DNA from 3 places in the Clostridium sp. LXY-7 genome. Region 3 is predicted to be linked to each of the others. Evidence: riboswitches for the same ligand, from Rfam matches in the RefSeq annotation. Region 3 holds a riboswitch; each other region holds the start of a gene.
What was found. A riboswitch is a leader RNA that binds a small molecule or an ion and turns the genes downstream of it on or off. The one in region 3 is predicted to bind S-adenosylmethionine.
Positions count from the first base shown of each region.

Region 1: another riboswitch for S-adenosylmethionine. It lies ahead of ACI48Q_RS10055 (homocysteine synthase); the one in region 3 lies ahead of metK (methionine adenosyltransferase).
Region 2: another riboswitch for S-adenosylmethionine. It lies ahead of ACI48Q_RS06840 (methionine ABC transporter ATP-binding protein); the one in region 3 lies ahead of metK (methionine adenosyltransferase).

Region 1 is NZ_JBLLJL010000002.1:612,501-615,778, reverse strand. It holds gene metF (methylenetetrahydrofolate reductase [NAD(P)H]) at 1-550, opposite strand, end outside; gene ACI48Q_RS10055 (homocysteine synthase) at 618-1,904, opposite strand; SAM riboswitch class I at 2,181-2,296, opposite strand; SAM riboswitch class I at 2,394-2,494, opposite strand; gene clpP (ATP-dependent Clp endopeptidase proteolytic subunit ClpP) at 2,857-3,278, opposite strand, start outside.
Region 2 is NZ_JBLLJL010000001.1:1,438,533-1,441,810, reverse strand. It holds gene ACI48Q_RS06845 (methionine ABC transporter permease) at 1-613, opposite strand, end outside; gene ACI48Q_RS06840 (methionine ABC transporter ATP-binding protein) at 616-1,578, opposite strand; SAM riboswitch class I at 1,760-1,875, opposite strand; gene ACI48Q_RS06835 (hypothetical protein) at 1,988-2,338, opposite strand; gene ACI48Q_RS06830 (hypothetical protein) at 2,361-2,684, opposite strand; gene ACI48Q_RS06825 (hypothetical protein) at 2,738-3,278, opposite strand, start outside.
Region 3 is NZ_JBLLJL010000004.1:168,267-171,544, forward strand. It holds gene ACI48Q_RS13980 (hypothetical protein) at 1-177, shown strand, start outside; tRNA gene ACI48Q_RS13985 (tRNA-Thr) at 322-396, shown strand; tRNA gene ACI48Q_RS13990 (tRNA-Tyr) at 403-487, shown strand; tRNA gene ACI48Q_RS13995 (tRNA-Val) at 494-569, shown strand; tRNA gene ACI48Q_RS14000 (tRNA-Thr) at 595-669, shown strand; tRNA gene ACI48Q_RS14005 (tRNA-Tyr) at 676-760, shown strand; tRNA gene ACI48Q_RS14010 (tRNA-Val) at 767-842, shown strand; tRNA gene ACI48Q_RS14015 (tRNA-Thr) at 868-942, shown strand; tRNA gene ACI48Q_RS14020 (tRNA-Tyr) at 949-1,033, shown strand; SAM riboswitch class I at 1,134-1,234, shown strand; gene metK (methionine adenosyltransferase) at 1,419-2,594, shown strand; gene recD2 (SF1B family DNA helicase RecD2) at 2,808-3,278, shown strand, end outside.

The sequences.
Region 1 (3,278 bases), on a different contig from region 3:
AGAATAGATTGTTATCAAAAAACAGTTGAGTAATAAGATGATCTGCCCCTGCATCTACTTTCATCTTTAGAAATTCTATATCCCTGACTAAATTTCTATTTTCTATATGACCTTCTGGATAACAGGCAGCTGATAGATGAAACTTATTCTTTGATTTTATATATTTTATTAATTCACAGGCTTGATTAAAATCACCAATGTTTTCACTATCCCTTGAAATATCCCCCCTAAGTGCTAATATATTATGCACAGAATTTTTCTTTAAATTTTCTAAAACATTATCTATTTGCTCTATACTAGAGTTTATGCAGGTTAGATGTGCTAGTGGTTCTATTCCATATTTGTTTTTAACTAAAGAAGTTAATTCGCAGGTTCTATTATCATTAGTACTTCCTCCTGCACCATAGGTTACACTTATATAATCTGGGGTAAGACGACTTAAAGCCTCTATTGTGCTATAAACCGTCTCTATTGGGGAAGTAACCTTTGGAGGGAAAATCTCAAAGGATAGTACTACTCTTTTTTCTTCAAATAAATCTTTAATATACATGTTTTATCTCCTTTGCATTATCTTAATGTACTTATATAGTTCTCATATTATCTAGATGAATTCTGCACTATCTAGTTTTATTTAGGGCTTGGTTTAAGTCGTATATTATATCTTCCACATCCTCTATACCAATTGACAATCTTATCATATCTGGGGTTACACCAGCGGCCCTTTGTTCCTCTTCATTAAGTTGGCTATGAGTGGTGCTTGCAGGATGAATAACTAAGGATTTTGCATCTGCCACATTGGCAAGATGAGAAAATATTTCGAGGTTTTCTATAAATTTCTTTCCTTCCTCTACTCCACCTTTAATTCCAAAGGTAAAAATAGAGCCTGCACCCTTTGGTAAGTATTTTTGTGCTAATGTATAATATTTATTTCCTTCTAGACTTGGATAGTTAACCCAAGATACAAGAGTATGACTATTAAGAAACTCTACTACCTTTTTTGTATTAGCTACATGTTTTTCTATTCTTAGGGATAAGGTCTCTAGCCCTTGAATGAATAAAAAGGAATTAAAAGGACTAATAGCTGCCCCTGTGTCCCTTAATAGTTGAACTCTAGCCTTGGTAATAAATGCAGCTGGTCCTACATCTTGAGCATATCTTATACCATGATAACTAGAATCTGGTTCAGTAAGACCTTTAAATCTACCACTGCCTATCCAATCAAACTTTCCTGAATCTACAATAATTCCTCCTATGGAAGTTCCATGACCTCCAATAAATTTAGTAGCAGAGTGAACAACTATATCTGCTCCAAATTCTATAGGTCTTATAAGATAAGGAGTGCCAAAGGTATTATCAACAATTAGTGGAAGTCCATTTTCATGAGCAATTTCTGCTACTGCTTCAATATCTATTAAATTTATCCCCGGATTTCCTATGGTTTCAATGTAAATTCCCTTAGTATTCTCATTTATAGCATTCTTAAAATTTCCTGATTCATCTGGATTAACAAAAACAGTTTTTATACCATAGTTAGGAAGAGTAGTTGAAAAAAGATTATAAGTGCCTCCATATAAAGTGCTGGCAGCAACTATTTCATCTCCTGCACCTGCAATATTTAAAATTGCATAAGTTATTGCTGCAGAGCCTGAAGCCACTGCTAAGGCACCTATTCCACCTTCTAGAGCAGCAACTCTTTTTTCAAATACATCAGTGGTAGGATTCATGATCCTTGTGTAAATATTTCCTTCTTCCTTTAGTGCAAATAGGTTTGCTCCATGCTCAACACTATTAAACACGTAAGAGGTAGTTTGGTATAGTGGAACTGCTCTTGAACCTGTAGTTGGGTCTGGCTCTTGTCCTCCATGTACTTGTAATGTATCAAATTTTAACTTTCTTTCACTCATTTTAATCTCTCCTCAATATATTAATTTTTAGCTTTGTTTTAAATGGTAGTTCATTATCAACACTATATTAAAATAAAGCCTAATTTTTGAATAAATTTCATTTAAATTAAACAATTCAGCGTTGAAAATTACTTTTTATTTCCACTGATTAAATAAATTTTAACCTTGTAAATCTATAATAAATATTCATCTTTAAAAATAAGAAAAGCCCCCTTTCCCAAATAATTTTGATGAAAGAGAGCTATATTAATTAGCTTTATGAAGTAAATATCTTCTCCCTCATCTTTCTTTAGGTAAAACACCTAAGTAGGATTTAGCACCTTTTCAGACAAATGGGTCTGAAGGTTGCCGAGGTTTCATAGGGCCAGTCCCTCCACCTCTCTTGATAAGAGTATCTTATTAAATTTTGTATAACTTTTAATTAAAACTTCATAGCTTTAATTAAAATAAAAAAAACTCTTTGCTTGAAAGAGGTTTAATAACAATTATTCCTTATCTTTCAGCATTGCTGTAGGATTTAGCACCATGTATAATTAAATACTGGTTGCTGGGCTTCATAGGGCCTATCCCTCCGCCTCTCTTAATAAGATTTTTATTAATTTTCTAAAATTATAACAATTATCTGATAAATTGTCAATGGTAATATTTCATAAATGTCTTCTACAATAATTCAAACAATTCATATTCTTAATAATATTACTTAATATCCTAAATTTGTATTTACTTTATTACTTTAATGTGGTAATGTTTTTATATGCTGTACTTTCCCTTTAGAATTGAGTTCTTTACCGTTAATGCATTCAGAAAATCCTAAAAGGTAGCTCTTAGACAAGAGCTACCTTTCCTCCTTTATAGAGACTTATGTTTTTGATGCGTTTTAAGTTGTTATTAGTATTTACTCATCTCTATATCTTGTTACTCACATGGGATCTAATATACTGTACTAAATAAGCTATTTTCTTAAGAATATTCCATCTATTAAACCGTATTCCTTTGCTTCTTCTGCTGACATAAAGAAATCTCTCTCCATATCTTTTTCTATCTTTTCCACAGGTTGCCCTGTGTTTTCGCTATAAATTCTATTTATTTTGCTTTTTGTCTTTAATAACCAATCTGTGTGTATTTTTAAATCTGTAGCTTGACCTTGCATTCCTCCACTGCTAGGTTGATGAATTAATATTTCACTATTTGGCAATGAAAATCTCTTTCCTTTTGCACCAGCAGCTAACAAGAAAGACCCCATACTTGCAGCTAAACCCATACATATGGTGGAAACGTCTGATTTTATATATTGCATTGTGTCATAAATTGCAAAGCCAGCGGTAACTGATCCACCTGGACTATTTATGTAAAAATAAATATCCCTATTTGGAT
Region 2 (3,278 bases), on a different contig from region 3:
TTCCTAAACTCTGTATTCCCTGTACTATAATTACTAATACTACTACTGTATAAATCATAATATCCATTTTGAATCCATTATATCCATACTTAATTGCAGCATCTCCAAGTCCACCACCACCAATTGCTCCTGCCATGGCGGAATATCCTATTATACTTATAACTGTTAGCGTTAGTCCTGAAATTATAGATGGAAGTGCTTCTTTAAGCATTATTTTAAATATAATTTGGCTATTAGTAGCTCCAAAGGATTTTGCTGCCTCTACTATGGAAGCATCTACCTCTTTCAGTGCTCCCTCTATTACTCTAGTTACAAAAGGTGCCGCTGCAATGGTTAATGGTACTATTGCAGCCATTGTACCTATAGATTTCCCTACAATTAATCTAGATATTGGAGCAACTACTACCATAAGAATCACAAAAGGAAAACTTCTTAAAATATTTACAACCATATCTAAATTTTTATATATAAGTTTATTAGGTTTTAATCCCGAAGGTTCTGTTAATATTAATAATATTGCAGGAAAAAATCCTAAAATCAATGAAAACACTGTAGACAACAATACCATGATAAAGGTATCTCTAATAGCGGGTATCAATATATCCAATGCCATAACTACAACACCTCCCATTGAAATTTATTTGTCTCTAGATACTTTATAATCTTCTCTTTATTATCTTTTGATAAATTTATTACTAAACTACCTAAAATACTGTTTCTAAATTTTTCTAACTTTCCCCAAACTATAGAAAAGTCCACATCTAGTTCTCTACTCATTTTAGTTATTAGACATTTATGGCTTACTTCTGTTGGAAAAAATATTTTTATGTTAACCCCTTCTTCAGGAATTACATCTTCATCTTCTTCTCCAAGAAATTTTCTAAGACTTAATCCAGGATTTAAGAATAACTTTTCTACATAACCTTCTGCTTTCACCCTTCCATCCTCTAATAATAGTACCTTCTCACAGATTTCTTTAATAACTTCCATCTCATGAGTAACCACAACTATAGTTATTCCAAGAGTTTTATTTATTTTTAATAATAGCTGTAAAATATCTTTAGTAGTTTTAGGATCTAGAGCAGAAGTAGCCTCATCACAAAGTAATATTTTAGGATTTAAGGTCAATGCCCTAGCAATAGCAACCCTTTGTTTTTGTCCACCACTTAATTGCTTAGGCTTATAATCACGTTTATCCTCCAAACCAACTAGTTTTAATAATTCCCCTACCTTATCTTCAATATATTTCTTTTCATAACCCCATATTTCTAATGGCAGAGCTATATTCTTGTATACACTTGCCCTGTTTAATAGGCTAAAATTTTGAAAAATCATAGTTATGTTTTTTCTAAATTTTCTTAACTCATCATGAGTTAGATTTTTTATTTCTTGGTCCATTACTTGTAATACTCCAGAGTCATAAGTTTCTAATCCATTTATACATCTCAATAAGGTTGATTTTCCTGCGCCACTATGTCCTATAATTCCATAGATTTCTCCTTGCTTTATAGAAAAAGACACATCCTTTAAAACTTCCAGTTTATTAAAATTCTTTCTTAAATCTGCAACTTCTATCATTACTACATCCCCTCCTAAATATATTTCTTCCTATCTAAATTCAAATAATTATTACTAATGTAAAACCTTTAAAATCTAGTTATATTATTGGCCACTAACAAACTAAATTTTATCAATAAAATAAATAAAAGCACTAGAGAACAAATTCCCTAGTGCACAATTCCATGCATGGCTATTTATCCTCTTATCTCTCAGCATAATACTGCAGGATTTAGCACCATTATATGCAAACGCTAAGTTTAACATACAGGTTGCTGGGTTTCATAGGGCCAGTCCCTCCACCGCTCATGATAAGTTTTATTTAATTTTTATCTTGTTACTTATTATATATACATCCCTACATCTTGTCAATATATTTCTAATATTTTTTTAAAATTTCCTTATAACATTAACATAACAACATTCAAAATTAAGTACTTACTATAATATTAAATCTTATGCCTTTTTCATCTATAGAAAAGGCATAAATATTAGTAATTTTACTTTCTAAATTTATAGAATGAAAAATATTCTTAATTTCACTTATAAAGCCTTCATAATATATTTCAATATCTACACTATCATCATATAGCTGAAGATTTCCGACCCTTATTCCTTCAGTCTCATATAGATTTTTAACACATTCAGTTACATTGAAGGGTGCTCTAGACTCTTCACTGATATAGTTATTATTACAATAAGCTCTATTGTTTTTTAGCTTTTCCATATTTAATAATAGAATTGCATAAAAAGCACATAACAATATTAAAAGAATGCACATAACTATACTAATCCATTTATACTTAGAGATTCTCATTTTTTATATTCATTCTTACCTTAAAGAATTCCTTTCCTTCATTCTTTGTTACTTCACCTACTTCTAATAAATTAAAGCTAGCTTCCAATGTGCTAATTTTATATAAATAATCATTAAAATCAGTTACATAAATTTCAATAATTATATCTTGTTCTTGAAAATAAAGATTTTTAATATACCCTTCTAAACTCTCTATATGGCTAGCTAAATATTCATAGGGATATGTAATATCAAAGGCATTAATATTACTCTGTGTTTTTTCCAGATCCTTTAATGCATCTAATTCTCCTATTCCTTTAATTATGTTCATTATCATAAATCCTCCAATTAAGGTGGATATAATTAAAATTATTTTACTTTTTCTTACATAGTCACTTTCTTTTCTTTTTTTATACCATTTTGGATAAAATTTGCCCTGCATTTCCATACCTTCTTAATGTTATTTTTATTTATTATAAACTCATAAAACTGAGATTCACTAGGTGTATTAAAGTTTATAACATGAAAATTTTTTAGATATCTATAAAATAATCCATCATCTAGAGTCCTATGTTTCAATATAAAATTTGCTAAGGGATAATCCTTTCCCACAATATATATGGGTAGTGTTTTGTTATCTTTCTTATATAACCTATTATAAAATTCCAACAAGTCTTCATGAAAATTAATATTGGAATTATGAAATACCTTATTTAATTGTAATATCTTGTCTACCACATAGCATACATAGGTATACTCTCTAAAACTCATAACTATTACATATTTATTATGTTTAATGAATTCTTCATAAAACCTTATAAAATAATTTTGAACTAAATCTACAGAAATTATATTTATTCTTTCATAAGATTTCTCACTGTTAAGACTTAGATTTTCAATGTTAACACAATATAAGAATAACCTA
Region 3 (3,278 bases):
TCAGAAGACTTATCAAATAGAGATATTGAAAAAATAAGCGAGTATATAGAGTATAAGAATGAAAAAATAGGAGTGGAAAAAATAATAGAAATTGTAAAAGAAAAACTTAAACCTAAAGATGTTGAATATGTTTTGAAAGTATTCTCTAGATATATAGATTTTAGTAGCCTTAGATAAGAACAAGAGTGCAATGTAAATAGAAGTATTCATTAGAAAAATAGAAGGAGAGTAAAATAATCATCCCAAATGGGTAAATTTGAATTTGAAAAAGTAAAACTAAAATTGTATACTATAACTTGTCAAGTTTATAAATCGGGATTTGCTGGCATGGCTCAACGGTAGAGCAGCTGACTTGTAATCAGCAGGTTGTAGGTTCGATTCCTATTGCCAGCTCCAAAATGTGGAGGAGTTCCCGAGTGGCCAAAGGGGGCAGACTGTAAATCTGTTACGTTTCGTTTCGATGGTTCGAATCCGTCCTCCTCCACCATATTATGGTCGCATAGCTCAGCTGGGAGAGCATCTGCCTTACAAGCAGAGGGTCACAGGTTCGATCCCTGTTGTGACCACCATTAAACTAATAATTAAATAATATATGCTGGCATGGCTCAACGGTAGAGCAGCTGACTTGTAATCAGCAGGTTGTAGGTTCGATTCCTATTGCCAGCTCCAAAATGTGGAGGAGTTCCCGAGTGGCCAAAGGGGGCAGACTGTAAATCTGTTACGTTTCGTTTCGATGGTTCGAATCCGTCCTCCTCCACCACAATATGGTCGCATAGCTCAGCTGGGAGAGCATCTGCCTTACAAGCAGAGGGTCACAGGTTCGATCCCTGTTGTGACCACCATTAAACTAATAATTAAATAATATATGCTGGCATGGCTCAACGGTAGAGCAGCTGACTTGTAATCAGCAGGTTGTAGGTTCGATTCCTATTGCCAGCTCCAAAACTTGGAGGAGTTCCCGAGTGGCCAAAGGGGGCAGACTGTAAATCTGTTACGTTTCGTTTCGATGGTTCGAATCCGTCCTCCTCCACCATAAAAAAATATCACTTTTGTGATATTTTTTATTTTGAGAATAATCAAATTGACATGCTTTTCATATTATGATATTATGATGTTGTAAAAATAATTAATAACTCTTATCAAGAGAGGTGGAGGGATACGGCCCTGTGAAACCCGGCAACCGGTGAATTATCACCATGGTGCCAATTCCAGCAGACATACTGCGAGATAAGAGAGAGTAGTGTATTGTGATAGCTAACCTCTTCTTAATCTTAAGAAGAGGTTTTATTTTGTTTGTATGTATTATTAAATTAAATTTTTATTATTGGAGTCTTAACTTATATTATAAGTTTTTATTTGCCTATTGGAATTTAATATGTGAGAACTCCAGATAAAAAAATCAGAGAGGAGATAAAGAAATGAGAAGATTATTTACTTCAGAATCAGTTACAGAAGGACATCCAGATAAAATGTGTGACCAAATATCAGATGCTATTTTAGATGCTATTTTAGAAAAGGACCCAATGGCTAGAGTTGCTTGTGAAACAGCGACAACAACAGGAATGGTTTTAGTTATGGGAGAAATCAGCACTAAATGTTATGTAGATGTACAAAAAGTTGTTAGAGAGACCATTAAAGAAATAGGTTATACTAGAGCTAAATATGGATTTGATTGCAATACTTGTTCAGTGTTAACCTCTATAGGTGAACAATCAGGGGATATTGCAATGGGGGTTGATGAGGCTTTAGAAAGCAAAAAGGGTGAAATTAATAAAGAAGATGCTATTGGTGCTGGAGATCAAGGTATGATGTTTGGTTTTGCATCAAATGAGACAGAAGAATTTATGCCACTTCCAATTGCTATGGCTCATAGATTAGCAAGAAGATTGTCAGAAGTTAGAAAAGATGGTACTTTAAATTATTTAAGACCTGATGGAAAAACTCAGGTAACAGTTGAATACGAGGATAACAAACCAGTAAGAGTAGATGCAATAGTTATTTCAACTCAACATGATCCAGAAATAGAGCGTGAACAAATTGAGAAGGATTTAAAGCAATATGTAATAGCTAATATTGTTCCAGCTGAACTATTGGATGATAATACTAAGTATTATATAAATCCAACAGGAAGATTTGTTATTGGCGGTCCACAAGGAGATTCAGGATTAACAGGAAGAAAAATTATAGTAGATACTTACGGTGGATATGGTAGACATGGTGGTGGAGCATTCTCAGGAAAAGATCCAACTAAGGTTGACAGATCTGCGGCTTATGCTTCAAGATGGGTAGCTAAGAATTTAGTTGCTGCAGGAGTTGCTGATAAAATAGAAATAGCATTAGCGTATGCTATAGGAGTAGCTAAACCTGTATCTATAGCAGTTGATACCTTTGGAACAGGAAAAATTAATGATGATAAAATTGTTGAATTAATAGAAAAGGTATTTGACTTAAGACCAGCAGCTATAATAAGACAATTAGATTTAAGAAGACCAATATATAAACAAACAGCTGCTTATGGACATTTTGGTAGAAATGATTTAGATTTACCGTGGGAAAGATTAAATAAAGTTGATGATATTAAAAAATATTTATAATAAAACAGAGTGAACTTTATGGTTCGCTCTTTTTTTATAACTTTGTCTTAATATAGTGTTGATAATGAACTATATAAAACAAAATCGTATTTATAAAAAATTTTGATTTAATAGGACTGAGAATAGTAAATAATATAAATATAAAAAAGTACAGCTATAAATATGCTTCAGATGCTATAATTAATAGAAGAAAATATTTAGGAGAGATAAAGTATGATAGTTATGGAAGTTGTGGCGGATAATATAGTTTTTAAAAATGAAGAAAATGGATATGCCATAATTAGAGCTATTCACGGAAGAGAAAATATCACCATGGTTGGTACTATGGCTTATATTGTTGAAGGAAATAAATATAAGGTAACAGGAGAGTGGGTTAATCATCCTAAATTCGGAAAACAATTTAGAGTAGATAATATAGAAGAAATAGTTCCAACTACATTATCGGGCATAGAAAAATATTTGGCCAGTGGTATTATAACTGGTATTGGACCAATAACGGCAAAAAAAATAGTGGAGTTTTTTGGAACTAAAACCTTAGAGGTTTTAGATAATGATATAAAAAGACTAAATGAAATAAAGGGAATAGGAAAAAAGAAAATCGATACAATAATAGAGTCTTATGCTAGTCAAAGAGCTACAAGAGAAATAATTATATTTTTTCAAAAGTATGGGATATCTGTAAAT